3 regions of the Klebsiella oxytoca genome follow, and region 2 is predicted to be linked to each of the others. Evidence: predicted binding sites of a transcription regulator. Region 2 holds the regulator's gene; each other region holds the start of a gene.
What was found. Region 2 encodes ArgR, which controls arginine synthesis, uptake and breakdown. Its sites were predicted from a motif close to ANTGAATAAAAATACANT; they were not measured.

Region 1 (9,924 bases), 660 kb from region 2:
TCGGACAGCTCGGCCATGATGTCGCGCCATTGCGCTTTTGGCTCCGGCGGCGGCAGCAGGTTGGCTTCCAGAATCGCGCTGGTGTAGAGCGACAGGCTGCTGATGGTGACTTCCGGCAGGCCGTATTTAAAGCGGATCATCTCGCCCTGTTCGGTGACGCGCAGGCCGCCTTTCAGGCTTCCCGGAGGCTGAGAGAGCAGAGCCGCGTGCGCCGGCGCGCCGCCGCGACCGATAGAACCACCGCGACCGTGGAACAGAGTCAGCTCGATACCGGCTTTTTCACAAGTCTTAATTAATGCGTCCTGAGCCTGATACTGCGCCCAGGAGGCGGCCATGACGCCTGCGTCTTTTGCCGAGTCAGAATAGCCAATCATGACCATCTGCTTGCCCTGGATAAAGCCGCGATACCAGTCGATATTCAGCAACTGGGTCATCACGTCGTCGGCGTTATTCAGATCGTCAAGGGTTTCGAACAGCGGGGCGACCGGCAGCGCGAAGCCGATACCGGCCTCTTTCAGCAACAAATGTACAGCCAGCACGTCTGACGGCGTTTTGGCCATCGAAATGACGTAAGCCGCAATAGAGCCGCGTGGCGCTTCGGAGATGACTTTACAGGTCTCAAGCACTTCGCGGGTTTCTTCGCTCGGTTCCCACTGGCGCGGCAGCAGAGGACGTTTGGAGTTCAGTTCGCGGATCAGGAAAGCCTGTTTATCGGCTTCTGACCAGCTTTCGTAGTCGCCGATGCCGAGATAGCGGGTCATCTCGCCCAGCGCTTCAGTGTGGCGGGTGCTCTCCTGGCGGATATCGATACGTACCAGCGGTACGCCAAAGGCTTTTACGCGACGCAGGGTATCCAGCAGCTCGCCGTTGGCGATAATGCCCATTCCGCAGGCCTGTAGCGACTGATAACAGGCATAGAGCGGTTCCCACAGCTGCTCATTTTGCGTGATAAGGCCCGCAGGTTTTGGCAGTTTCTGCCCTTTCAAACGCGCTTCCAGCCAGGCTTGAGTCTCCATCAGCTGCGAACGCAGTTTTTTCATCAGGTAGCGATAGGGTTCCTGAGCGCCTTCCGCGCCAGCCAGTTCGCGCAGCTCGTCGGTGCACTCGACCATCGACAGTTCGGAAATCAGCAGCTGCACGTCTTTCAGGAACAGATCGGTTGCTTTCCAGCGGCTGAGCAGCAGGACGTGGCGGGTGATGTCTGCGGTCACGTTTGGGTTACCGTCGCGGTCGCCGCCCATCCAGGAAGTAAAGCGAACCGGCACAAAATCGACCGGCAGTCGATAGTTCAGGTTTTCTTCCAGCTGTTCATTCAGCTCGCGCAGATAGTTTGGTACGCCTTCCCACAGGCTATTTTCGACTACTGCAAAGCCCCATTTGGCTTCATCTACCGGGGTTGGGCGATGCTTGCGGATTTCATCGGTATGCCAGGACTGGGCGATCAGCTGGCGCAGACGGCGCATAACCTGATGACGCTCATAGTCAGCAATATCGTTGTTATCGAGCTGTTTCAGGCAGTTATTGATTTCACCCATCTTGTGGATCAGCGTACGACGCGTGATTTCGGTCGGGTGCGCGGTGAGAACTAGTTCCAGCGACAGAGATTCAACTGCTTGTTTAATAATTGTTTCGTTGAGATTGGGTTGGTCTTTGAGCTTTCTCAGGGTGCGGGCAATCACTTCAGGATTACTGGCCGCTTCGCCTTTGGGCGAAATGCTGTGGTATTGCTCAGCGGTATTCGCCAGGTTCAGAAACTGGCTAAAAGCGCGCGCCACCGGCAGCAGCTCGTCGTTAGACAGGTTTTGCAGCGTGGTGAGCAGCTCCTGGCGATTGGCTTCATTGCCGGCGCGAGAAGATTTGGACAACTTACGGATAGTTTCGACACGATCAAGAATGTTCTCTCCTAGCGCATCCTTGATGGTGTCGCCCAGCACCTTACCGAGCATACTGACATTACTACGCAAAGCGGAATATTGTTCGTTCATGTTACCCCAGACACCCCATCTCATTTTATTTTGTTATATCCGGCGCTCGATAATTTGAGCGGTGGATAAGCAACCGTCTTTTATAAAGCCACGTAAAAACCCCCACGTCAATTGTTGCGAAATCGGTTCAGCAAACGAATAAATCGCGGCAATTTGCCAAATTTAAATCAGAGGTCGCTTGATAAGTGTTGCTTATGAAAATGTGATAAGTGCCACCCTTCCACACAGGCAGAATTGAGCGGAAGGGTGCGCGTTTTAGTGCCAACAAAAATGATGGACCACCTGAGTGATAAGCTCGCGAGTTGGCTTAATAAAACGCGTTTCCAGGTACTCATCAGGCTGGTGGGCCTGATTAATAGAGCCTGGACCCAATACCAGCGTCGGACACAGGGTCTGAATAAACGGCGCTTCGGTACAGTAGTTCACCACTTCGGTTTGCGCGCCGAGTAGTTTCTCGACCACCTCGACCAGCTTATGGTCCGGTGGGCATTCGTAGCCAGGGATCGGCGGATGCAGTTCAGATACGGTCAGGCGTCCGGGCCAGCGTTCGCTCACCGGTGCCAGCGCCTCGTTCAGCAGCCCGTTAAGATCGTTGAGCGTCATGCCGGGCAGTGGGCGAATATCCATGTGCAGTTCACAGCAGGCGCAAATGCGGTTGGAGGCATCGCCGCCGTGAATTGCCCCGAGGTTAAGCGTGGGATACGGGACGGTAAACGCGGCGTAGTGATAACGCTCTTTCAGGTCATCGCGCAGCTGCATGATGCGGCCGATGGCATCGTGCATCAGCTCAATGGCGTTGACGCCGCGCGCCGGGTCGCTGGAGTGGCCAGACTGCCCCAGGACGCGAACCGCGGTGGATATATGACCTTTGTGTGCGCGCACCGGCTGCAGCGAAGTCGGTTCGCCGATAATGGCGCAGTCTGGTCGTAGCTGGGTTGTTTCGGCGAAATAGCGGGCGCCGGCCATACTGGTTTCTTCATCGGCCGTTGCCAGAATATAGAGCGGCTTTTTCAGTTTAGTGACATCAACGTCACGCAGGGCGTCGAGAATGAAAGCGAAGAAGCCTTTCATATCGGCGGTGCCAAGGCCGTATAGCTTATTGTCGTGCTCGGTCAGGGTAAAAGGATCGCGGGTCCAGCGGCCATCATCAAACGGCACGGTATCGGTATGTCCGGCGAGCAGCAGGCCGCCCGCGTCGTGACCAGTGCTGGCCAGCAGATTGAATTTGTTCCGCGTGTCCGGTACCGGCTGAACTTCAACGTTAAAGCCAATATCGCGGAACCAGCCTGCCAATAAATTGATTAAAGACTCATTGCTTTGATCCAGCGCCTCTTCGGTCGCGCTGATGGAAGGTGTGGCGATCAACGCGCGGTAAATCTCGATAAAGGGCGGTAAATTGTTTTTCATTGTTGACACACCTCGGGTCATGATAGTATCAATATTCATGCATTATTTGTGAATAAAAATACATTATCGTTGAGCGTAAGAAAACCCATCGAATGTAAGGATGATGCTCTTACGGCTCAACAGGGTGGGGAAGGCCACGGTCTTCCAGGGCAAATATACGTAAGCAAGAAGGTGAAGAGCCCCAATGTTGAACACGCTGATTGTGGGCGCCAGCGGCTATGCCGGCGCAGAGCTAGTGGCCTATGTAAATCGCCATCCTCATATGACCATAACCGCTTTGACGGTCTCCGCGCAAAGCAATGATGCGGGAAAATTAGTTTCCGATTTGCATCCGCAGCTGAAAGGCATTGTCGATCTGCCGCTGCAGCCGATGTCCGATATCAGCGAGTTTAGCGCCGGAGTGGACGTGGTTTTTCTCGCCACCGCGCATGAGGTTAGCCATGACCTTGCACCACAGTTTCTTGCCGCAGGCTGCGTGGTGTTCGATCTCTCCGGGGCGTTTCGCGTGAATGACGGCGCCTTCTATGAAAAATATTACGGTTTTACTCATCAGCACCCTGAGCTGCTGGAGCAGGCGGTTTACGGCCTGGCCGAGTGGAGCGTCGATAAACTGAAAGAGGCGAATCTGATCGCCGTACCGGGCTGCTATCCGACGGCGGCCCAGCTGTCGTTAAAACCGCTGATCGACGCGGGGTTATTAGATCTTAGCCAGTGGCCGGTGATCAACGCCACCAGTGGAGTCAGCGGCGCCGGGCGTAAAGCCTCTATCGGTAATAGCTTCTGCGAAGTTAGCCTGCAACCCTATGGCGTTTTCAACCATCGTCATCACCCGGAAATTTCAACCCACCTGGGCGCGGAGGTTATTTTTACCCCGCATCTGGGCAATTTTAAACGTGGGATTCTGGAAACCATCACCTGCCGTCTGAAGCCAGGCGTTAGCAAAGAGCAGGTTGCGGCGGTATTCCAGCAGGCCTACGCGGATAAACCGCTGGTACGTTTATACGACAAAGGCGTCCCTGCATTGAAAAATGTGGTCGGTCTGCCATTCTGTGATATCGGTTTTGCGGTCCAGGATGAACATATCATCGTGGTGGCGGCGGAAGATAACCTGCTGAAAGGCGCGGCCGCGCAGGCCGTTCAGTGCGCTAATATTCGTTTCGGCTTCGCTGAGACGCAGTCTCTTATTTAAGGTGTGATGATGAATCCTTTAATTATCAAACTCGGCGGCGTCCTGCTGGATAGCGAAGAAGCGCTGGAGCGCCTGTTTACGGCGCTGGTGAACTACCGCGAGTCGCATCAGCGCCCGCTGATTATTGTGCACGGCGGCGGCTGCGTGGTGGATGAACTCATGAAGCAGCTCAACCTGCCGGTGAAAAAGAAAAATGGTCTGCGGGTCACGCCGGCGGATCAGATCGATATTATTACCGGCGCGCTGGCGGGTACCGCCAATAAAACGCTGCTGGCCTGGGCGAAAAAGCACGGCCTGGCTTCCGTTGGGCTATTCCTCGGCGATGGCGATAGCGTCAAAGTGACGCAGCTAGATGAAGAGCTTGGTCATGTCGGATTCGCTCAGCCAGGTTCTCCGGCGTTGATTAACACGCTGCTGGCGGGTGGCTATCTGCCGGTCGTGAGCTCTATCGGCGTCACCGATGAGGGCCAGTTGATGAACGTTAACGCCGACCAGGCGGCCACCGCGCTGGCGGCAACGCTCGGTGCCGATCTGATTCTGCTGTCTGACGTAAGCGGTATTCTCGATGGCAAAGGCCAGCGTATTGCTGAAATGACCGCGGCGAAGGCTGAGCAGCTGATTGAACAGGGCATCATTACCGACGGAATGATCGTCAAGGTGAATGCGGCTCTGGACGCGGCGCGGACATTAGGTCGTCCGGTGGATATCGCCTCCTGGCGCCACGCGGAACAGCTGCCTGCGCTGTTTAACGGTACGCCGATCGGCACGCGTATTCTGGCATAATCAAATAATCATTTTGTCGGCCCGGTAGGTGCAGCGCACCGGGCAATAAAATTCAAAGATATTAAGGAAGCATGTTATGGCACTTTGGGGTGGGCGTTTTACTCAGGCAGCGGATCAGCGGTTCAAACAGTTCAACGACTCTTTGCGCTTTGATTATCGCCTGGCGGAGCAGGATATCGTTGGCTCTGTTGCCTGGTCCAAAGCGCTGGTGACGGTTGGCGTTTTGACCGCTGATGAACAACTGCAGCTGGAAGAGGCGCTGAATATTCTGCTGGAAGAGGTGCGGGCGAATCCGCAGCAGATCCTCGAAAGCGATGCGGAAGATATTCACAGCTGGGTGGAAGGTAAACTGATCGACAAGGTCGGCCAGCTGGGGAAAAAGCTGCATACCGGGCGTAGCCGTAATGACCAGGTCGCGACAGATCTGAAGCTATGGTGCAAAGACACCGTGGTGGAGCTGCTGTCGGCGAATCGCCAGTTGCAAAGCGCGCTGGTTGAGACGGCGGAGGCTAATCAGGACGCGGTGATGCCGGGCTATACCCACCTGCAGCGCGCGCAGCCGGTAACATTTGCCCACTGGTGTCTGGCCTATGTCGAAATGCTGGCGCGTGATGAAAGCCGTCTGCAGGATGCGTTGAAGCGTCTGGACGTCAGCCCGCTGGGCTGCGGCGCGCTGGCGGGTACCGCCTATGAAATCGATCGTGAACAGCTTGCCGGCTGGCTGGGATTCGCTTCGGCTACCCGCAATAGCCTGGACAGCGTGTCCGATCGCGATCACGTGCTCGAACTGCTGTCCGATGCTTCAATCGGCATGGTCCACCTGTCGCGCTTTGCCGAAGATCTGATCTTCTTTAATACCGGTGAAGCGGGCTTTATTGAGCTTTCTGACCGCGTAACCTCCGGCTCATCCCTGATGCCGCAGAAGAAAAACCCGGATGCGCTGGAGCTGATCCGCGGTAAATGCGGTCGCGTACAGGGCGCGCTTACCGGCATGATGATGACCCTCAAGGGGCTGCCTCTGGCCTACAACAAAGATATGCAGGAAGATAAAGAAGGGCTGTTTGACGCGCTTGATACCTGGCTCGACTGCCTGCATATGGCGGCTCTGGTGCTTGACGGTATTCAGGTAAAACGCCCGCGTTGTGAAGAGGCGGCGCAGCAGGGCTACGCGAATGCGACCGAGCTGGCGGATTATCTGGTAGCTAAAGGCGTGCCGTTCCGTGAAGCGCACCATATTGTCGGCGAAGCGGTGGTTGAGGCCATAGCCCAGGGCAAGCCGCTGGAAGAACTGCCGCTGACCGATTTGCAGAAGTTTAGCAGCGTTATTGCTGATGACGTCTATCCAATCCTGTCGCTGCAGTCGTGTCTGGATAAGCGTGCGGCTAAAGGTGGCGTTTCTCCGCAGCAGGTTGCCCGCGCAATTGCTGAGGCCAAACAGCGTCTGGTCTAAATCTTAGCCGTTCCGCCTTCAGGGCGGTTAATCAATGAAGCTCGGGCAATCCCCGGGCTTTTTTATGCAAAAAAAAGCGGACACAAGGTCCGCAAAAGTTCACGTTGGCTTTAGTTATCCGGGTAGAGATATTGATGAGGAACCTCGATGATTTTATGAAGTTTTCCTCATTTATGGGTTTATTATTGAACAGAAGTCTTGATAGGGATAATCGTTCGTTGCTATTCTATCTATCGCCATGGACTATCGTGGCGATGGAGGATGAATAATGAATATTCGCGATCTTGAATATCTGGTAGCGCTAGCCGAACACCGCCACTTCCGCCGCGCGGCGGATTCTTGTCACGTCAGCCAACCTACGCTCAGCGGACAAATCCGCAAGCTGGAGGATGAACTCGGCGTGATGTTGCTGGAGCGCACCAGCCGTAAGGTTCTGTTCACCCAGGCAGGGCTGCTGCTGGTGGATCAAGCGCGTACCGTGTTACGCGAAGTCAAAGTGCTTAAGGAAATGGCAAGCCAGCAGGGAGAGACGATGTCAGGGCCGCTGCATATCGGACTGATCCCGACTATTGGCCCTTATCTGTTGCCGTTGATTATCCCAATGCTGCACCAGACCTTTCCTAAGCTGGAAATGTATCTGCATGAAGCACAGACCCATCAGCTGCTGGCGCAGCTAGATAGCGGTAAGCTCGACTGCGCGATTCTGGCGCTGGTTAAAGAGAGCGAAGCTTTTATTGAAGTGCCGCTGTTTGATGAGCCAATGATGCTGGCTGTTTACGAAGATCATCCATGGGCTAACCGCGAGTGCGTACCGATGTCGGACCTGGCGGGTGAAAAGCTGCTGATGCTGGAAGATGGCCACTGCCTGCGCGATCAGGCGATGGGCTTCTGCTTTGAAGCTGGTGCCGATGAGGATACCCACTTTCGCGCGACCAGCCTCGAAACGCTGCGTAACATGGTGGCTGCCGGCAGCGGCATTACTCTACTACCGGCCTTAGCCGTGCCGCAGGAGAGAAAGCGCGATGGCGTGGTCTATGTGCCCTGCATCAAGCCGGAACCCAGACGTACCGTTGGGCTGGTTTATCGTCCGGGCTCCCCGCTGCGTAGCCGTTATGAGCATCTGGCGGAGGCCATCCGCGGTAAGATGGATGGCCATTTCGACGCCGCGTTAAAACAGGCGGTTTAAGCCATTTAACGCCGCTACCCGATAGGCTTCCGCCATGGTCGGGTAGTTAAAGGTGGTGTTAACGAAGTACTCAATGGTGTTACCGCCGCCTTTCTGCTCCATGATCGCCTGGCCGATATGAATGATCTCGGCCGCGCGCTCGCCAAAGCAATGAATCCCGAGGATCTCTTTGGTTTCGCGATGAAACAGGATCTTCAGCGTACCGACGCTCATCCCAACAATCTGCGCTCGTGCCAGATGTTTGAACTGCGCGCGTCCTACCTCATAAGGCACTTTCATTGCCGTCAGCTGCTGCTCGGTTTTACCGACGGAGCTAATTTCCGGAATGGTGTAAATCCCGGTAGGAATATCCTCAATCAGATGCGCAGATGCTTCGCCTTTCACCAACGCCTGGGCCGCAATGCGCCCTTGATCGTAGGCAGCAGAGGCCAGGCTTGGATAGCCAATGACATCGCCGACGGCATAAATATGCGGCAGGGCGGTCTGGTACATGCTGTTGACCTTTAGCTGACCGCGGCTATCGGTCTGCAGGCCAATATTTTCCAGCGCCAGAGAATCTGTATTCCCGGTGCGGCCGTTGGCGTACAGCAGGCAGTCCGCTTTGAGCTTTTTGCCGGATTTCAGATGCATGATGACGCCGTCATCAACGCCTTCAATCTTTTCGTATTCTTCATTGTGGCGGATGACCACGCCGCTGTTCCAGAAGTGATAGGAGAGCGAGTCGGACATCTCCTGATCGAGGAACGCCAGCAGACGATCGCGGGTGTTGATCAGATCAACCTTGACCTCCATCCCGCGGAAGATCGACGCATATTCACAGCCGATCACCCCGGCGCCGTAGATAATCACGTGGCGCGGTTCATGATGCAGGCTAAGAATCGAGTCGCTGTCATAAATACGCGGGTGGTGGAAATCCACGTCTGCCGGATGGTACGGGCGCGAACCACAGGCAATCACAAATTTTTCCGCCGTGATCGTTTCCACAGTACCGTCGTGGCATTCCAGCGCGATCGTGTGTTCATCAACAAAATGGGCATTGCCCTGCAGGATTTCGCAGTGGTTACGCTCATAGAAACCCTGACGCATATGGGTTTGCTGGTTAATGACGCTGTCGGCATGGTTCAGGATGTCGGCGAAGGAGGAACGAAGAAGACGGGAATGGTCGCTGTAGAGAGGGTTTTGGTTAAACTCGATAATACGGCTGACGGCATGGCGGAGGGCTTTTGACGGGATGGTACCCCAATGGGTACAACCGCCGCCGACGTTATGGTAGCGCTCAATGACGGCAACGCGTGCTCCCTGTTTCACCAGCCCCATGGCGGCACCTTCTCCGCCAGGACCGGAACCAATCACAATTGCATCATAATCCCAAGAGTGTGACATGGCATTACTCACCTGTTTTATACATAAAATAAACACGATGATAACATTCGGCGCGCTTTAACCCAATTATCGTTGTGCTTTTTTGCGGCATAAAAGCAGAAACGGCTCGTAAACAATCATTCACAATCCAGTGTAAACCGATTAGTTCTAATCTCTGGTATAGTGCCGGAAGAGCTTATGGAAGGATTCAGACATCGTGATGGGCGTAAGAGCGCAACAAAAAGAAAAAACCCGGCGTTCGCTGGTGGAAGCAGCATTTAGTCAGCTAAGTGCTGAACGGAGTTTTGCCAGCTTAAGCCTGCGTGAGGTTGCGCGGGAAGCGGGGATTGCCCCAACGTCCTTCTATCGACATTTTCGTGATGTTGATGAACTTGGTTTGACCATGGTTGATGAAAGCGGGCTCATGCTCCGTCAGCTGATGCGTCAGGCGCGTCAGCGTATCGCGAAAGGCGGCAGCGTCATTCGCACCTCTGTTTCCACCTTTATGGAATTCATTGGTAATAACCCGAACGCCTTCCGACTGTTGCTGCGTGAACGGTCG
Region 2 (9,924 bases):
CACCTCTGCGAGGCAGCGATGAAAGCCGCCCGTCAGCAGCAGCTCGTCGAGCTACTCAATCAGCACTACACCTTAACTACCGCAGCGCTGTCCCATTTTCTGCAGGTCAGCATTGAGATCATTCGCCGCGATTTGAACGGGTTGCAGAAGCAGGGAAGCATTCAGCCGTAACCACGGGCAGGCGCGACCACCTCAGCGAGACAATCGTAACAGCGAGAAGCCTTAATCCGGTATAAGGCCACTAGCGGGCAATTCCACGGCCGTGCATACCCTGGTAAATTTTGGCCACTCCGACAAAATACTCGGTCAGGTAATTAATGCACACCTGTACCTTCAGAGGGAGCTTATCTTTTTCCGTATATAGCGCGTAAACCGGGCGCGGATCGGACTGGTAGCTCGGCAGCAGGATCTCCAGTTCGCCGCGGTTGATCTCATCGATCGCCCACATCAGCGGAACGTATGCGACGCCGACGCCTGCCGTTAGCCAGCGCACCAGAGTCATCGGATCGTTAGTGACGAATCGTCCCTGTGGGATCAGCTTGGTTGAGATCCCTTCCGGAGCGATAATTTCAAATTCGTTATCCGGTCGGACGCTATATTCAAGCCAGGAGTGACTGGCGAGATCGCCCGGTTTTTCCGGACAGCCAGCATGCTGGAGATAGCTTTTTGCCGCGCAAAGCACCATCGGCATTGAGCCCAGCCGGCGGGAAAAGAGGCTGGAGTCCTGCAGTGCGCCCACGCGAATAACCACGTCCAGACCGTCGGCGATCAGATCCGGTGCAGGAATTCCTGTCACCAGATTTATCGACAGCCCCGGGTGTTCTTTCAGCATTTCCGCGGTTATGCGAGCCAGGACATTCTGTGCCATAGTTGAAGAACAGCCGATGCGCAGCGTACCGATGGGCGTATTGTTAAACGCGTAGAGCTGTTCGTGAACATCCTGGACTTCGAACAGCATTCGCCGGCAGCCCTGGTAATATATTTTTCCCGCTTCTGTTAAGCCAAGGCTACGCGTGCTGCGGTTGAGGAGCTTAACCTGCAGTTCATCTTCCAGTTTGGCTACGGTCTGGCTGATGGAAGAAACGCTCATCTGGAGCTGACGGGCCGCGGCGGTAAATGAACCTAATTCAACCACTCTGGCAAAAACGGACATGCGTTTTAATCGTTCCATTATTCACTCTGGCTTAAAAGTGATTTAGATCACAAATTATAGATAAGGCTGCAATTGTTACGGTACTATATAGTTAGCTAAATAATAAACGCATTGCGCATACCACCTGCACGCTTCTTATCAAGGTCATCATGAGTCTGTTTCCTGTCATTGTGATTTTCGGCTTATCGTTTCCGCCGATCTTCTTTGAGTTGCTATTGTCGCTAGCCATCTTCTGGCTGGTGCATCGTCTGCTGGTTCCGACCGGCATCTATGATTTTGTCTGGCACCCGGCACTGTTTAATACCGCGCTCTATTGCTGCCTGTTTTATCTGATATCGCGTTTGTTCGTTTGAGGTAGATGTGAAAACACTAACAAGAAATATCCTCCGTACCGCAATCACTGTGATACTGGTTATCCTGGCATTTATGGCGATTTTTCGCGCATGGGTGTACTACACCGCCTCGCCCTGGACGCGCGATGCGCGCTTTAGTGCGGATATCGTGGCCATCGCTCCCGATGTTTCCGGACTGATTTCGCAGGTGAATATTAAGGATAACCAGCTGGTTAAGAAAGACCAGGTTTTGTTCATCATCGATCAACCCCGTTACCAGAAAGCATTAGCCGAGGCGGAAGCCGATGTTTCCTACTACCAGACTCTGGCGCAGGAGAAACGGGTTGAAGCCGGTCGTCGTAATCGTCTTGGCGTCCAGGCGATGTCCCGGGAAGAAATTGATCAGGCGAATAACGTTTTGCAAACCGTTGAGCATCAGCTAGCCAAAGCGGTCGCGAGCCGCGATCTGGCGAAGCTTGATCTCGAACGCACGGTAATTCGCGCCCCGGCCGATGGCTGGGTGACTAACCTGAATGTTTACCGCGGCGAGTTTATTACCCGCGGTTCGACCGCTGTAGCGCTGGTTAAACAGAATACTTTCTATGTGATGGCCTATCTTGAAGAGACCAAGCTTGAGGGCGTACGTCCCGGCTTTCGAGCCGAAATTACGCCGCTGGGAAGCGTGCAAACCCTTAAGGGTACCGTCGACAGCATTGCCGCCGGCGTCACTAATGCCAGCAGCAGCAGCGATTCTAAAGGGCTGGCTTCTATTGATTCAAACCTTGAATGGGTGCGCCTGGCGCAGAGGGTACCGGTACGCATTCGTCTTGACCAACAGCAGGGTAACCTCTGGCCTGCGGGGACTACCGCAACGGTGGTGATTACCGGTAAAGACGATCGTGATACCCGTCGGGCAAACTTTTTCCAGAAACTGGCGATGCGCCTGCGTGAGTTTGGTTAACCGCCATGGGGATCTTCACCATCGAGCTTCGGCATCTCCGCTTTGCCGTTAAATTAGCCTGTGCGGTGGTGCTGGCGTTATTCGTCGGTTTTCACTTCCAACTGGAAACACCGCGTTGGGCGGTGCTTACCGCCGCTATTGTTGCTGCTGGTCCTGCATTTGCCGCCGGAGGTGAGCCTTACTCTGGCGCTATTCGCTATCGCGGGATGCTGCGTATTGTCGGTACTTTCATTGGCTGTATTGCGGCGCTGGCGATCATCATTGTGATGATCCGCGCCCCGCTACTGATGGTTCTGGTCTGCTGCCTGTGGGCGGGATTCTGTACCTGGATCTCCTCGCTGGTACGGGTTGAAAACTCCTACGCCTGGGGTCTGGCGGGCTATACCGCGCTTATCATTGTTATCACCATCCACGAAGAACCGATGCTGGCACCGCAGTTCGCCGTCGAACGCTGCAGTGAAATTGTGGTGGGTATCGTCAGCGCCATCGTGGCGGACCTGCTATTTTCGCCGCGTTCGATTAAAAAAGAGATCGACCTTGAGCTGGATAATCTGCTGATCGATCAATATCGCCTGATGCAGCTTTGCGTGGCATATGGCGATAAAGATGAGGTCGATAAGGCCTGGAGCGCGCTGGTTCGCCGTACCAACGGGCTGGAAGGGATGCGCGCCAATTTGATCATGGAATCTTCACGCTGGGCAAAAGTGAACCAGCGGCTGAAGGCTATCAATACGCTCTCTCTGACCTTGATTACTCAGGCCTGTGAAACCTTTTTGATTCAGAATACCCGGCCTGAGATGGTCACCGATGATTATCGGGAGCTGTTTGCTGAACCGGTAGAGACCGTGCAGGATGTGCACCGGCAGCTAAAGCGCATGCGCCGCTTTTTGACCTGGAAGGGGGAGCACAATACGCCGGTGACGATCTACAGCTGGGTCGGGGCCGCTACGCGCTATCTGCTTTTGAAACGGGGAGTCGTCGGTAATACCAAAATCAGCCGTATTGAAGAGGAAGTGCTGCAAGGGGAAGTGGTAGTGAAGGCGGAATCCGCCGAGCGACACCATGCGATGGTTAACTTCTGGCGCACGTCCATCTCCTGTATCCTCGGAACGCTGTTCTGGCTATGGACTGGCTGGACTTCCGGTAGCGGAGCGATGGTGATGATTGCGGTTGTCACTGCCTTAGCCATGCGTCTGCCCAATCCGCGAATGGTGGCTATTGATTTCCTCTACGGCACGCTGGCGGCTTTACCGCTGGGCGCGCTGTTTTTCCTCGTGATTATGCCCGCCACTCAACAAAGTATGCTGCTGCTGTGTATCAGCCTCGCGGTGATGGCATTTTTTATCGGCATTGAGGTACAAAAGCGGCGGCTGGGATCGCTGGGGGCACTGGCCAGCACGATTAATATTCTGGTGCTCGATAATCCGATGAAGTTTGAATTCAATCAGTTTCTCGATAGCGCTTTAGGTCAGATCGTGGGATGTTTCCTCGCGCTGATGGTGATCTTGCTGGTTCGCGATAACTCGCAGGCCCGCACCGGTCGCGTGTTGCTCAACCAGTTCGTGTCGGCAGCGGTATCATCGCTGACCACCAATACCGCGCGACGTAAAGAGAACCATTTACCGGCCCTCTATCGCCAGCTCTTTTTGCTGCTGAATAAATTTCCGGGTGATATTGCCCGGTTTCGCCTGGCGTTGACCCTGATTATCGCGCACCAGCGTTTACGCGATGCGCCGGTACCGATAAATGACGACCTCTCCGCCTTTCACCGGCAGCTGCGTCGTTCGGCGGATCGCGTTATTTCCGCCAGCAATGATGACAAGCGGCGCTACTATTTTACTCGCCTGCTTGATGAGCTGGATGTCTACCAGCAAAAATTACAGCTCTGGGAAGCCTCTGAGCAGGTGACCGAGCCGGTACGCAGGCTGGTGGATATGCTGCATAAGTATCAGCATGTTTTAACCAATAGCTAACCGCCAGAACCGACGCCTGAAGCGTCGGTTTTTTTATCGCTATACTTAACTGTCAGAACAATAACTCCTCCGTCAGAGTGGAACTACATGCCGGGGTTCCGGGCTATGAAGAGCTGCAGGTGTGGACAGGATGCGGGCAATGAATACCTATACCTTTGATTTCGATGAAATAGCTGAGCAGCAGGATTTTTATCGTGAGTTTTCACGCACCTTCGCTCTGGAGCATGAGAGAGTGAACAACCTTGATTCGTTGTGGGAGGCGGTGACCGCCGGTCTGTTGCCCCTACCGCTGGAGATCGAGTTTGTTCATCTAAGCGAGAATCAGCGGCGGCGCTTTGGCGCGTTAATATTGCTATTTGATGAGGCGGAGGAAGAACTGGAAGGAGAACTTCGTTTTAACGTGCGGTAGCCATAAAAAAGCCCCCGACAGGGCGGGGGCAAGTCGTCGGATAAGACGACGAGGGTTTATTTGTACAACTCAGCTGTAGCGTGCCAGTTGTCGCCGGTGCGTGCTTCAATAATACGGTAGCTGCTGGCACCTTCTTTCTCAGCTTTAGCTGCCAGTTCCTGACGCATATCCATCGGAGCGCTGCCTACCTGAGAAACGGAAACGGTGCCCATGGATTGCAGATTTTGCGCCTGCTCTGCGCTCACTTGATTCACGGCTGCGTTTGCGCCGAAAGAGAGAACGGAAGCCAGACCCAGGGATGCGATGATAATTGCGCTTTTCATAATTTTTTCTCCAACCTTAATTTTTTGCAGCGGCATCAGACTATTGTGCGTCTGTGAGGCCGCTGGCGAGATTCTGTTTCAGTAAATGGCCGACAATTGTTAAATCTTATTTATACAGTTCAGCGGTTGCGTGCCAGTGATCGCCGGTACGTGCTTCAATGATGCGATAAGAAGAAGCACCTTCTTCTTGCGCTTTTTTGTTCAGCATTTCGTGCATATCCATCGGGGAAGAGCTTACCGCGCCGACGGAAATAGTGCCGATTGCCTGACGGCCTTGAGCCTGTTCGCTGTTGATGGAGTCAGCGGCGAAGGCGCCAAAGGACAGAACGGAAAGAATGCTTAATGTTGCTACAGTGGTTTTGATTTTCATGATGTTCACCTCGTCGAATCTTTTTGTTGGGGGCCTTTGTTTCGTGACCCTCATCACAAAATCAAGTATACACTAATCACTGAAAATATTAATACCTTGCTAATTGTTATTCATGTAAATGATTACAAAGAAATGTCGTTTTTATAACGTATAAGTATTAGAAATGTTATTTTTTAGCCACGTATGATCAATATATCTATTAAAATCATAATGATATATGGATTTGATCTTTTGTGCGTTTAAGTCGTTTTTGTTAGGTAAAAGTATGTATATAAGCGGAAAAACACACAAAATGTTAAAGAAATGATAATTTTTTGAAGGGTGCCCTCTGGTGTTAACCAGAGGGGGAGGGAATCAGAGTTCCTGTTCAAACAGGACGAGAATGGCGTCATGCAGCTCTTTAACGGTAAAACCTCTCGCTGGGGTGGTAAAGATAGTGTCATCACCCGCAATGCTACCAAGGATACCTTCAGCCTTGCCAAGAGAGTCCAGCAGGCGGGCAATCAGCTGTGCTGCTCCCGGGCTGGTATGAATGACCACGACCGAATCGTTGTAATCGATATCCAGCACCAGGTTTTTTAGCGGACTGGAGGTCGTCGGAACGCCAAGCTCGGCAGGCAGACAATAAACCATCTCCATTTTGGCGTTACGCGTACGGACGGCGCCAAACTTAGTGAGCATACGTGAGACTTTAGATTGGTTAATATTATCAAAGCCTTCATCCTGAAGCGCCTGGACGATTTCACCTTGAGAGCTGAATTTTTCTTCTTTAAGCAGCGCTTTAAACGCCTTAACCAGTTCTTCTTGTTTTGCCGAACTACGCATAAGTCACCCAGTTATGGTGGTAAAAACAACATCATTATGCATAAGCATGCATTTTTATGCAAATAATCCGCAGGGGAGAAGCGTAAATAATGTTATGAAGGGCGCATATTTTAGCAAAAAACACTAACAAGGAACATGCTTTCGTCACGGGTCGCAAATTGATAAAAAAGTAAATGAAATGTTATTAAATGATGTTGTTCTGCTCAATGTGCTGGGTGTATTGTAACCAATAGTCGATCCGGTTCTACGTTTTGCTGGATGGTCAGTCTCAGGGAGGAAAATGCATCGCTGCGCACGACCACGCATTCTTCAGCCATAATTATTGTAATTGTTCATCTTGTGAATTAAGGTCCAGGCGACGGAATAACGAAAGATTATTTTAACCATAATAAGGAGTTTAGGATGAAAGTTGCAGTCCTTGGCGCCGCTGGTGGAATTGGCCAGGCGCTTGCCCTACTACTTAAGACCCAACTGCCTTCAGGTTCAGAACTCTCGTTGTACGACATTGCTCCGGTAACTCCGGGCGTGGCGGTTGATCTAAGCCATATCCCTACCGATGTAAAAATCAAAGGTTTTTCCGGCGAAGACGCCACTCCTGCACTGGCAGGCGCTGATGTCGTGTTAATATCTGCTGGCGTAGCGCGTAAACCTGGTATGGATCGCTCCGATTTATTCAACGTTAATGCCGGTATTGTGAAAAATCTGGTACAGCAAATCGCTAAAACCTGCCCGCAGGCCTGCGTCGGGATTATTACCAACCCGGTAAACACTACCGTTGCAATTGCCGCAGAAGTACTGAAAAAGGCCGGTGTTTACGATAAGAACAAGCTATTTGGCGTAACTACGCTGGATATTATTCGCTCAAATACCTTTGTTGCCGAACTGAAAAATAAATCCTCTTCAGATGTCGAGGTCCCGGTTATCGGCGGCCACTCAGGCGTGACCATTCTTCCCTTATTGTCACAAATCCCGGATGTGAGCTTCAGCGAACAGGAAGTGGCGGATTTGACTAAACGTATTCAAAACGCCGGTACTGAAGTTGTCGAAGCAAAAGCCGGCGGCGGTTCCGCGACGCTATCGATGGGACAGGCAGCCGCGCGTTTCGGTCTCTCTTTAGTTCGCGCTCTGCAGGGAGAGAAAGGCGTGATCGAATGTGCCTACGTTGAAGGCGATGGCCAGTATGCCCGTTTCTTCTCGCAGCCGCTGCTGTTAGGTAAAAATGGCGTAGAAGAGCGTCGCTCGATTGGCAAACTAAGCGCTTTCGAACAGCAGGCGCTGGAAGGGATGCTGGATACGTTGCAGAAAGATATCGCACTGGGCGAAGAATTTGTGAATAAATAACGTTTCATAAAAAGATTAGCCGGAGCCTGGGTTCCGGCTTTTTTATGCCTTTCTCCCGCCCCTGAATGACTCAACCTGCTGGTAAATCTGCTAAACTCCCCGCGTCTTGAGCGGCAACAAACGAGGGCGTCGTGAAAAAAATCGAAAGAAAGCAGACCAGGGACCACATTACTCAAATGATCCGTTACGAGATCCTTTCCGGCAGTATGAAACCGGGAGATGAGCTCACGCAGGAGAGTATTGCGGAACAGCTGGGGCTTTCTCGTATGCCGGTTCGTGAAGCGTTACAGGCCCTGGAGCAGGAAGGGTTTCTGGTGCGCTTGCCAAACCGCCATATGCAGGTCTCACGGCTGGAGCCTGACCACATCAGCCATATTTTCCAGGCCATTGCCGCAATGGCAACGGTGCTTTTTTCACTGGTGCCTGCGGCGGCAGGCGAGTCGCTGGCTACGAGAGCGCGAGAGTTGGGGCATCCAGGTGAGAAGATACGGGAGCTGGCGTTTCATCAGGCGCTCATTTCTTATATTGATAACCGCTATCTGGAAAAGATTTATCAGCAGTTTTTAGATGGTTATATCGGCTATGTCATTCTGTATCTGAAAGAGGATAATCAGGAGTCGGCGCAAATACTCAGTTCTCTGATGGATGCTATCCGTCAAGGCGACTGCGCCGGGATCGTGCAGGAAACGCAGCGTTATTTCCTCTCTCTGGCAGAAATAATGCGTCAACACATGAAGGATTGGGAAAGTGCAGAAGCCTCGATTAGGGAAAATTAAGCTTCTTTCAGCGAAAGAGCAGGTCGCGGCAGTATTACGTAAAGCGATACTGTCGCGAGATTTAGTTGAAGGGCAAGAAATTACCCTTGAAGGGATCGCCAGCATGGTTGGCGTATCCAGTATGCCCGTGCGTGAAGCATTTCAGATACTGGCTGCGGATGGGCTGATTAAAGTCCGCCCCAATAAAGGGGCGGTTGTGCTGGGGATTAACGAACAAACGATTCGCGAGCATTACGAGATTCGCGCTCTGCTGGAGAGCGAAGCGGTCGCTAAAGCTTCTCGCCCTGGGACGGACATTTCGCGCATTGCCGAAGTCCATTACGCTGCGGAAAAAGCGCTGGCGGAAAATAACTCAGCTGAATATTCTGACCTCAATCAGGCTTTTCATATGGAGATATGGAACGCTGCCGGAAACGGCAAAATGAAGCTGCTGCTCAGCAATATGTGGAACGGGCTATCGATGGGGCATAAGGTCACCGAGGAAGAGTACGCGATCATTTCCATACGCGAGCATAAAGGGATTTTACAGGCCCTGGAGCAGCATAATGAAGCGCTGGCCCGTCAGCGAATGCGCGAGCATATCATCCGTTCGATGGAGAATATGCTGACGCGCTACGTCGGCGAGCCCTCGGCATGACCTAACCGCCTGCATGATCGTTGCAGGCTCCTTATCTATTCGCTCCATGAATTAATTACTCTAAGTTACTGCTTTTGTGAGATTTTGATGAAGATCTCAATCCTGACGCTTTCGTGAAAAACGCATTGACTTACTCTTTGCATGGGAATAATTTCCCCCCTGTCAATATTGGATACAATATCATATATCATTGATTGGATAACTATAAATATGGAACCGATTACCATTACTCTATGTTTGCTGGTGTTTGCTATCGCCATGTTTGTGTGGGAAAAAATACCGCTCGCGGTCACATCTATGGTGGTTTGCGTCGCACTGGTTCTCACCGGCGTGCTCAATCTCAAGCAGGCTTTCGCCGGCTTTATCGACACCAACGTCATTCTCTTCGTCGCCATGTTTATCGTCGGCGGGGCGCTATTTGAAACCGGGATGGCGAATAAGGTGGGGGGCGTGATTACGCGCTTCGCTAAAACGGAAAAACAGCTGATTTTTACCATTATGGTCGTGGTTGGCGTGATGTCCGGTTTCCTCTCCAATACCGGTACCGCAGCTGTCCTGATCCCGGTCGTTATCGGCGTGGCGGCAAAATCAGGCTTTGCCCGTTCCCGACTGCTGATGCCGCTGGTTTTCGCCGCTGCGCTCGGCGGTAACCTGTCGTTGATTGGCGCGCCGGGCAACCTTATTGCACAATCAGCATTACAGAATATCGGCAGCGGCTTCGGTTTCTTTGAATACGCAAAAGTGGGCCTGCCGATGCTGGTCTGCGGCATTCTTTACTTTCTGACTATCGGCTATAAGTTCCTGCCGAATTACCCAAACAGCGG
Region 3 (9,924 bases), 510 kb from region 2:
TCCACAAATCGAAAGGGCTGGAGTATCCGCTGGTCTGGCTGCCGTTTATTGCGCGTTTCCGTAAACAGGATCAGGCGTTTTATCATGACAGAAAAACCTTTGCCGCCGTGCTCGACCTTGGTCAGGATGAGGGCAGCCTGGAGCTGGCGGAGGCCGAACGTCTGGCGGAAGACTTACGTCTGCTGTACGTGGCGCTGACCCGTGCGGTCTGGCACTGCAGCCTTGGCGTTGCGCCGCTCAGTACCCGTCGCAGCGATAAGCCCGGCGCCAGCGATTTTCACCACAGCGCGCTGGGTCGCCTGCTGCAGGGTGGGGAAGCGATGGATGCCGCGGGGCTGATGGCGCGCCTGCAGGCGTTCTGCCGCGGCGACATTGCTCTACAGATCCCGGATGTGGCCGTACAGAGCCCGTGGCAGGCACCGAGAGCGGAACTGCCGCCGCTTTCGGCCAGGATGCTCGAACGTTCGGTGGTCGATGACTGGCGAGTCACCAGCTACTCTGGCCTGCAGCAAAATGGGCACAGTGCGGCGCAGGATCTGCTGCCGCGTCTGGATGTCGATGCCGCCGGAGTCGGTGAGGTGGCGGAGGAGCCGCAGCTTACGCCGCACCAGTTCCCGCGCGGCGCATCGCCGGGAACGTTTCTGCACAGCCTGTTTGAAGATATTGATTTTACCCAGCCGGTACCCGCCGACTGGATGGCGGAAAAGCTTCAGCTTAGCGGCTTCGAGGAAAAGTGGACACCGGTGCTGACCGAGTGGCTCGACGGCGTGCTGCGCACTCGCCTGCCGGGAGCGGAGATCGCCCTGAATCAGCTGAGCGAGCGCGATAAACAGGTGGAGATGGCTTTTTATCTACCCATTGAACGGCCGCTGGATCCCCTGCGCCTGGATGCGCTGATTCGCCAGTACGATCCGCTCTCCGTGGATACCCCAGCGCTCGATTTTCGCCAGGTACGCGGCATGTTGAAGGGATTTATTGACTTAGTGTTTCGCCATGATGGCCGCTATTATCTGCTGGATTACAAATCTAACTGGCTGGGGGAAAACCGCGATGCCTATACCCAGGAGGCGATGAAAGAGGCAATGCGTTCGCATCGTTACGATTTGCAGTATCAGCTCTATAGCCTGGCGTTGCACCGATATTTACGCCACCGTATTGCCGATTATGACTATGAACGCCATTTTGGCGGCGTTATTTATCTTTTTTTACGCGGCATGGACGGGCAGGACGGCGGGCAGGGTATTTTCACCACGCGTCCAGCGCGACCGCTGATTGACGGCCTCGATGCGCTGTTTGCCGGGGAAACGCAGGAGGTTGCCCTATGACCATAGATGAACTTTTACTGCAGGCGGTTGAACAGCGCCTGCTGCGCCCGCTGGATGTCCAGTTTGCGCTCATGGTGGCGCAAGAAGCGCATCCGGCGGTGAAGCTGACCGCCGCAATCCTCAGCCGCGACGCCGGTGAAGGGCACGTCTGCCTGCCGATCTCACGTCTCCAGGATGATGAACTGCTGAACGGTAAAACGGCAGAGCTAAGCCAGCAGCTCCTTGCACTGACAGGTAAGCCGGACACCTGGTTGCCGCTGCTGCTCGATTCTGAAGCGGTCAGCCGCGGTGAGCGACCGGCGCCGATGATCCTCTGCGGCGAACGGCTCTATCTCAACCGGATGTGGCGCAACGAATTAACCGTCGCGCGCTTTTTTAACGAAGCCAATCAGGTTCTGGACGTTGATGAAACCCGGCTGGCCGCGACCCTCGACGCGCTTTTTCCGCCGGGGGATGAAGTTGACTGGCAAAAAGTAGCTGCTGCGGTTGCCCTGACCCGCCGGATTTCGGTGATTTCCGGCGGCCCCGGTACCGGTAAAACTACGACCGTCGCTAAACTGCTGGCCGCGCTGATCCAGACCAGCGCCAGCCCGCGCTGCCGTATTCGCCTGGCGGCGCCGACCGGTAAAGCCGCCGCGCGTCTGACCGAGTCTCTTGGCGCGGCGCTGCGCCGTCTTCCGCTCACCGAAGAACAAAAAACGCTGGTGCCGACCGAGGCAAGCACTCTCCATCGCCTGTTGGGCGCTCAGCCGGGAAGCCAGCGGATGCGCTATCACGCCGGTAACCCGCTGCATCTTGACGTGCTGGTAGTAGATGAAGCCTCAATGATTGACCTGCCGATGATGTCGCGCCTGATCGACGCGCTGCCTGCGCATGGAAGGGTTATTTTCCTCGGCGATCGCGATCAGCTGGCTTCGGTAGAAGCCGGTGCGGTGCTGGGCGATATCTGCGCGTGGGTGAATGCTGGATATACCCCGGAGCGGGCGGCGCAGCTCGCGCGGTTAACCGGTCAGCCGGTTCCGGCAGGCGAGGGTAATATGGCCGGTTCGCTCCGCGATAGCCTGTGCCTGCTGCAGAAAAGCTACCGTTTCGGTCGCCATTCCGGTATCGGCCATCTGGCCTCGGCGGTGAACAGCGGTGAACGCCGGGCGGTCAGGGAGACGCTACGTCAATCTTTTGCCGATATTGCCCTGCATCCGCTCAGTACCAGCGAGGAATATGAAGCGATGCTGAATCAGGCGCAGGCGGGCTACGACCGCTTCCTGCAGCTGCTGCGCGCCCGGGCAGAGCCCGAAGAAATGATCGCCGCTTTTGGCGAATTCCAGCTGCTGTGTGCGCTGCGCGAGGGCCCGTATGGCGTCAGCGGAGTTAATGAACAGCTGGAGCAGATGCTCAACCGTAAGCGGGCGATTACGTTACCGCGCCATTCGCGCTGGTATGAGGGGCGCCCGGTGATGATCTCCCGCAACGACAGCGCGCTGGGGCTGTTTAACGGCGACATCGGTATCGCGCTGGAAAGAGGCGAAGGCCTGCGCGTCTGGTTCCCGCTGCCCGATGGCAGCATCAAGTCGGTACAGCCAAGCCGTCTGCCGGAGCACGATACCGCCTGGGCGATGACGGTGCATAAATCGCAGGGGTCGGAGTTCGATCACGCGGCGCTGATCCTGCCTTCGCGCAGCGTGCCGCTGGTGACCCGCGAACTGGTTTATACCGCGATAACCCGCGCTAAGCAGCAGCTGTCGATCTACGCTGACGAACAGGTACTGACCCAGGCGGTTGTCGCGCGTACCGAACGCCGCAGCGGACTGGCGGATATTTTTTCCGCCGGGTGAGAGCCCGGCGGCTAATAGGGCGCCAGTAAAGGCATCAGCCATAGCAGCGAGATGGAATTCATGGCGAGAAAATACTTTGCCGAGCCTTTGGGGATCGGAGGCGTTGAGACATTAGCCACCACGATAATCAGGGTTGAAATCACAAGGTTAACGATCGACAGGACGATGAAAACAAAGAAAATGAACAGCCCGGCTCCCAGGGCGCTTCCGGAAGCGCCGCTGCTGCCCATCATCATCAGCAGAACGAGTAGCCAGGGATAAAGCGCAATAACGGTGACGATTAGCTTTATATTCTTCACAAACCAGTTTGGTGATTTCTGCATAATGAGTACACATCCTTTGTGTTTTGCAATGAAACGCTCAAAGATTAAATATCGGGGAAATTATCCACAATAAAGAAATAGAGTTTATTGCCCAGAAATAACCGGCGTTTCCTTTTTCTCTGGTCGTGATAAATACATTAACCAGCATGATGAAAATTATGGAAATAATAATATTAATGAATGACAGGGCGGCCAGCGCGCAAGCAAACGCCGCGCCTGCGCTGAAAAATCCGCCTGCGGGTTTATCCCTGACATTAAGAAAGACCAACACCATCAGCAGCCAGGGATATAAAGAGAGTAGTGCGGCAATTATTCGCCTGTAGCGAGGGGAATCGTTTTCAGAAAGGATCATTCAGGCTGCTCTCCGTGCTTATATTGCAACTCCGTTCTTAAGCTAATATAAGCGAGGCCAGCGGTCAGGGGAATAGATTAAAAAATACCAGGTTGTTGGACGAGAGAGATTTATCCCCGGTTACGGATGCGCTTCCGGGGATAATATTATCAGGCCAGATCTGCCATCAGCACCTTTGAGCGGCGCTGGTAGTTATACATCTGCTTCTTGCTCTCCGGCAACAGGTCGACGTCTACCGGCGTAAACCCGCGCTCCTGGAACCAGTGAATGCTGCGGGTAGTGAGGACAAACAGTTTACTGAGGCCCATTTGTTTCGCCTGAGCGGCAATACGTTCGAGCAGCATTTCGCCGCGCGAAGAGCTACGGTAATCCGGATGCACCGCTACGCAGGCCATTTCGCCAATTCTCTCTTCCGGGAACGGATAGAGCGCGGCGCAGGCGATAGTCGTGTTGTCGCGCTGAATAATGGTGAATTTATCTATTTCCATCTCCAGCTGTTCGCGCGACCGCCTGACCAGAATTCCCTGCTGTTCCAGCGGGCTAATCAGCTCAAGGATGCCGCCGATATCGTTAATGGTCGCGCGACGGATCTGCTCGGCGCTCTCCATCACTATCTGCGTACCGATCCCATCGCGCGAGAACAGCTCTTGCAGGAGGGAGCCGTTTTCCTGATAGCTTATCAGGTGGCAGCGGCGCACTCCGCTGCGGCAGGCTTTTACCGCACCGCGCAGGAAACGTACCGTCCCGGAGCTGTAGTCTTCGCCCGCCTCCATCTCTTCTACCCGCGCCTGAGCTTCATTGGGAAACAGCTCAGGGACGATCTCGCCATCCTGGCTGTAAACCCCCTGCGATGAGCAGAAGCCAATCATCTTTTCGGCTTTCAGCTTAATCGCCAGCTGGGTGGCAATCTCTTCGGAGGTCAGGTTAAAGCTTTCGCCGGTGACCGACACCGCCACCGGGCCCATCAGCACAATCGCGCCGTTATCCAGCTGACGGTGAATAGCTTCTTCATCAATACGGCGGATGCGCCCGCTGTGGCAGTAATCCACGCCGTCATCCACGCCCAACGGCTGCGCGATAATGAAATTGCCGCTGACCACATTGATATGCGCGCCCTGCAGCGGGGTATTGTTGAGGCTCATCGACAGGCGGGCGGTAATTTCCAGCTGCAGCATACCTGCCGCCTGCTTAACCAGCTCAAGGGTTTTGGCGTCAGTCACTCGGGTTTGTTTATGATAAACCGGCTCGTGGCGATGTTCAGCCAGATTGGCGTCAATTTGCGGGCGGGCGCCATAGACCACCACCAGACGAATTCCCAGGCTGTGGAGCAGGCCAATATCATTGACTATGCTGGAAAAATTATCATGCTCGATAGCTTCTCCGCCCAGCATGATGACAAACGTTTTACCCCGATGGGCGTTAATATAGGGGACAGAATGGCGGAATCCCTCTACCAGTTCGGTGCGACGTTCCTTCACCATGGCACAACCTCAATGCATGATTATTCGTAATTAATGTATTTTTATTCTGTTTTTCCAGCAAACGCAAGCCCCAATTTTTTGCTGAACCGAGAAAACAGTGTGAGCCAAATCAGGCTGTCAAAGATTGTTTACCCTTTTATAGATGACAGGTTATGCGCCTTTCGTTAAAGTTTCTGGTCAATCTGTTTGTTTTAACTACCAATGATTTCTTACTGCTTGGGAGTGGCATGTCGGGATACAAGTCAGGATTAAGCCGCCGCCGTTTTTTACAGGGGGCGGGCGCCATGTGGTTAATGAGTGTGAGTCCGGTTGGGTTAGCTGCCGCGGCGCAGGTGGTTGCCGTGCGCGTCTGGCCATCGTCGACCTACACGCGCGTCACCGTGGAGTCTAACCAAATCCTGAAATATCGGCAGTTTGCGCTCAGCAATCCAGAACGGCTGGTGGTGGATCTGGAAGGGGTTAATCTTAATTCCGTCCTGAAAGGTATGGGGAGCCAGATCCGCGGCGACGATCCCTATATTCAATCCGCCCGCGTGGGTCAGTTCGATCCGCAAACCGTACGCATGGTCTTCGAGCTAAAACAGAACGTTAAACCGCAGCTGTTTGCGCTGGCTCCGGTCGCCGGATTTAAAGAGCGGCTGGTGATGGATCTTTATCCTTCCAACGCCACCGACGTGCAGGATCCGCTGCTGGCGCTGCTCGAAGATTACAATAAAGGCGATCTTCAGCGCCAGGTTCCGCCTGCGGAGAGCGGGCCTAAGCCCGGTAAAGCCGGGCGCGATCGACCAATTGTTATCATGCTCGATCCCGGCCACGGCGGCGAGGACTCCGGCGCGGTGGGGAAATACCGCACTCGCGAGAAAGATGTGGTACTGCAGATTGCCCGACGGCTGCGCGCGCTGATCGAGAAAGAGGGCAATATGAAGGTCTATATGACCCGCAACGAGGATGTTTTTATTCCGCTGAAGGTGCGGGTTGCCAAAGCGCAGAAGCAGCGCGCCGACCTGTTTGTCTCTATTCACGCCGATGCGTTTACCAGCCGCCAGCCCAGCGGCTCGTCGGTGTTTGCCCTGTCAACTAAAGGGGCCACCAGTACCGCGGCCAAATACCTGGCGCAGACGCAGAACGCCTCGGATCTGATTGGCGGCGTCAGTAAAAGCGGCGATCGCTACGTGGATCACACCATGTTCGACATGGTGCAGTCGCTGACCATTGCCGACAGCCTGAAGTTCGGCAAGGCGGTGCTGGAAAAGATGGGCAATATTAATAACCTGCACAAGAACCGGGTGGAGCAGGCGGGCTTCGCGGTGCTGAAAGCGCCGGATATTCCATCGATTCTGGTGGAAACCGCGTTTATCAGTAACATCGAAGAGGAGCGTAAACTGAAAACGGCGAAATTCCAGCAGCAGGTTGCAGAGTCGATTCTGGCAGGGATTAAAGCCTACTTCGCCGACGGCGCCACGCTGGCAAGGCGAGGGTAACGCAACAGGATAGTGAAATGGCTCTACTGAAGAGCGCGCACGGCGGCAATATCCGCGAAGCCGCCGCGCTATTGGGTATTTCTGCGGAACAGCTGCTCGATTTTAGCGCTAATATCAATCCGCTGGGGATGCCGGAAAGTTTAAAACGCGCCATCATCGACAATATGGTTTGCGCCGAACGTTACCCCGATGTTGAGTATCAGCAGCTGCACCTCGCGCTGGCGGCACATCACCAGATCCCGGCTTCCTGGATCCTTGCCGGAAACGGCGAAACCGAAGCGATCTTTACGCTCGTTCAGGGTCTTAAGCCGCGCCAGGCCATGATCGTCGCCCCGGGCTTTGCCGAATACCGCCGGGCGCTGCAGTCGGTCGATTGCGCGGTACGGGAGTTTTTGCTGCGTGAAGAGGACGGCTGGCAGCTCACCGGGGCGATTCTCGACGCACTGACGCCGGATCTGGACTGCTTATTTCTCTGTATCCCGAATAATCCAACCGGTCTGCTGCCCGAGCGCCACCTGCTGGAACGGATTGCCGAACGCTGTCAGTCGCTGGGCATCGCCCTGATTCTTGATGAGGCGTTTATCGATTTTATTCCCGACGAGCCGGGATTTATTCCGCTCCTGAGCCACCATCCGCACGTGTGGGTGCTGCGTTCGCTGACCAAGTTTTATGCGATTCCCGGCCTGCGCCTGGGATATCTGGTGAATGGCGATGAGCGGGCGGTGGCGCGGATGCGCGAGCGCCAGATGCCGTGGTCAATTAACGCCTTTGCTGCGCTGGCGGGAGAGATCATTCTCCAGGATAGCGCTTATCAGCAGAAAACCTGGCAGTGGCTGGCGGAAGAGGGGCAGCGTTTTTACCATCAATTGCGCCATATTCCCGGCCTGACGGTCTATCCCGGTCGGGCAAACTATCTGTTTTTGCGCTGCGATGTGCCGGGCCTTGATCTGCAATATGCGATGCTGCAACAGCATATTCTGATCCGCAGCTGCGCCAATTATCCCGGGCTCGACGGGCGCTACTTCCGCGTCGCGATCCGCAGCCAGCAGGAAAATACGCAGCTGTTAACGGCTTTCAGGCGGATATTTAGCGAGTAGGTGTCTGCCGCCATTGTTCGTCAGCGGTTCTTCCCGGTGGCGCTGCGCTGACCGGGCTACAGGTTTACAGCCGTCTGCGGTCCGGTAGCCCAGACAGTCGCGTAGCGCCGCCTCCGGGGAAGGTGTACGGCATGAGGTTTTGTTGCGGTCTTCTCCCCGGCTTGCGCTGGGCTTAGCCGGGCTACGGGTTTACAGCCGTCTGCGGGCCGGTAGCCTGGACAGGCGCGCAGCGCCGCCTCCGGGGAAGGTGTACGGCATGAGGTTTTGTTGCGGTCTTCTCCCCGGCTTGCGCTGGGCTTAGCTAGGCTACGGGTTTACAGCCGTCTGCGGGCCGGTAGCCCGGACTGTCGCGCAGCGCCGCCTCCGGGGAAGGTGTACGGCATGAGGTTTTGTTGCGGTCTTCTCCCCGGCTCGCGCTGGGCTTAGCCGGGCTACGGGTTTACAGCCGTCTGTGGTCCGGTAGCCTGGACAGGCGCGCAGCGCCGCCTCCGGGGAAGGTGTACAGCATGAGGTTTTGTTGCGGTCTTCTCCCCGGCTCGCGCTGGGCTTAGCCGGGCTACGGGTTTACAGCCGTCTGCGGGCCGGTAGCCTGGACAGGCGCGCAGCGCCGCCTCCGGGGAAGGTGTACAGCATGAGGGTTTGTTGCTGTCTTCTCCCCGGCTCGCGCTGGGCTAAGCCGGGCTACGGGTTTACAGCCGTCTGTGGTCCGGTAGCCTGGACAGGCGCGCAGCGCCGCCTCCGGGGAAGGTGTACAGCATGAGGTTTTGTTGCGGTCTTCTCCCCGGCTCGCGCTGGGCTTAGCCGGGCTACGGGTTTACAGCCGTCTGCGGGCCGGTAGCCTGGACAGGCGCGCAGCGCCGCCTCCGGGGAAGGTGTACAGCATGAGGGTTTGTTGCTGTCTTCTCCCCGGCTCGCGCTGGGCTAAGCCGGGCTACGGGTTTACAGCCGTCTGCGGTCCGGTAGCCCGGACAGGCGCGCAGCGCCGCCTCCGGGGAAGGTGTACGGCATGAGGTATTGTTGCGGTCTTCTCCCCGGCTCGCGCTGGGCTTAGCGGGGCTACAGGTTTACAGCCGTCTGTGGTCCGGTAGCCCGGACAGGCGCGCAGCGCCGCCTCCGGGGCATAGCTGCGGCAGAGTTAGCGCAGCTCGACGCCGCCATGCACCATGCGCAACAGATGCTGCCTGGGCCAGAATTCGGTAAGCCGAGTTTCTTCCAGCCTCCGTTGCAAATACTCAATATCGTGACGCTGCCGGTCGAGCATCAGGCCGACCACGCTACCGCTGTGCGCCACGTTAATACCGTATAAATCGCACTCTTCCACCAGCGCCTGCAGCGTATCAAACCCCGGCTTTGGTAACAGATGCTGGCTGGCGATAGCGCTGAGCGTCGCCGCTTCCCCCATTCGTCGCGGATTATCCGTCTCGCAGGCCTGCTGAACTTTCTCCCAGGCCTGGTGCAGAGAGGCGGAATGGGCGTGTAGCTTTTCAAGCCGGGGAAGTCGGTGGTAATCGGTGGTCAGCAGCGTGGCGGGGCTTTCCAGTACCAGCAGATCGAGCTGAGGCTGGCTGCCGCAGGCAATCTGCGTGGCGGCGGTATTGTGGTCGAACAGGGTGAGCTGACGAAACAGGGTGCTGTCGGTGGGCTCCAGGGAGACGCAGAGCCGGGCGAGGGTGGGTTCATCCAGCGGATGGCCGAGATGATGCGCGGTGGCTACCGCCGTCGCGGCGATGTCCGCGGTACTGCTGGCCATACCTTTGGCGACCGGAATCGTCGAACAAATATCGATCCGAATCTCTTTACTCAGCTCCGGCGGATAGCGCCAGTAGCTCAGCAGCCGGTCGACCATGGCACGCGACAGCGGGCGTTCATCCGCGCGAGGTGAACCGTAGTCCACCTCGACGGTGCTGTACCAGTCAACGGGGCAGGAGACCAGCTTCTCGCTGCCGAGGATCCAGCCCTGGATGAGTTCGCCGCAGGAGGCGGGGCATTGCGCTACGGCCACATATTCACCTTTTTACCCGTTATACTTCAAG

Region 1: a site for ArgR is predicted at 3,440-3,457, ahead of argC (N-acetyl-gamma-glutamyl-phosphate reductase). Genes of this name have one in related genera too.
Region 3: a site for ArgR is predicted at 5,346-5,363, ahead of argA (amino-acid N-acetyltransferase). Genes of this name have one in related genera too.

What each region holds. Positions count from the first base shown of each region.
Region 1 covers NZ_CP046115.1:144,413-154,336, forward strand. Annotated here, with positions in the region: gene ppc (phosphoenolpyruvate carboxylase) at 1-1,985, opposite strand, end outside; gene argE (acetylornithine deacetylase) at 2,241-3,392, opposite strand; gene argC (N-acetyl-gamma-glutamyl-phosphate reductase) at 3,577-4,581, shown strand; gene argB (acetylglutamate kinase) at 4,588-5,364, shown strand; gene argH (argininosuccinate lyase) at 5,441-6,814, shown strand; gene oxyR (DNA-binding transcriptional regulator OxyR) at 7,083-8,000, shown strand; gene sthA (Si-specific NAD(P)(+) transhydrogenase) at 7,983-9,383, opposite strand; gene fabR (HTH-type transcriptional repressor FabR) at 9,580-9,924, shown strand, end outside.
Region 2 covers NZ_CP046115.1:4,880,587-4,890,510, reverse strand. Annotated here, with positions in the region: gene GJ746_RS22835 (DeoR family transcriptional regulator) at 19-171, shown strand; gene aaeR (HTH-type transcriptional activator AaeR) at 242-1,171, opposite strand; gene aaeX (p-hydroxybenzoic acid efflux pump operon protein AaeX) at 1,303-1,506, shown strand; gene aaeA (p-hydroxybenzoic acid efflux pump subunit AaeA) at 1,514-2,446, shown strand; gene aaeB (p-hydroxybenzoic acid efflux pump subunit AaeB) at 2,452-4,419, shown strand; gene GJ746_RS22810 (barstar family protein) at 4,559-4,828, shown strand; gene yhcN-B (DUF1471 family stress response protein YhcN-B) at 4,885-5,151, opposite strand; gene yhcN (peroxide/acid stress response protein YhcN) at 5,258-5,521, opposite strand; gene argR (transcriptional regulator ArgR) at 5,876-6,346, opposite strand; gene mdh (malate dehydrogenase) at 6,749-7,687, shown strand; gene GJ746_RS22785 (GntR family transcriptional regulator) at 7,819-8,463, shown strand; gene GJ746_RS22780 (GntR family transcriptional regulator) at 8,435-9,100, shown strand; gene GJ746_RS22775 (SLC13 family permease) at 9,311-9,924, shown strand, end outside.
Region 3 covers NZ_CP046115.1:4,374,321-4,384,244, reverse strand. Annotated here, with positions in the region: gene recB (exodeoxyribonuclease V subunit beta) at 1-1,325, shown strand, start outside; gene recD (exodeoxyribonuclease V subunit alpha) at 1,322-3,157, shown strand; gene GJ746_RS20440 (hypothetical protein) at 3,169-3,480, opposite strand; gene GJ746_RS20435 (hypothetical protein) at 3,518-3,832, opposite strand; gene argA (amino-acid N-acetyltransferase) at 3,982-5,313, opposite strand; gene amiC (N-acetylmuramoyl-L-alanine amidase AmiC) at 5,541-6,794, shown strand; gene cobD (threonine-phosphate decarboxylase CobD) at 6,812-7,891, shown strand; gene GJ746_RS20415 (L-threonine kinase) at 9,027-9,893, opposite strand.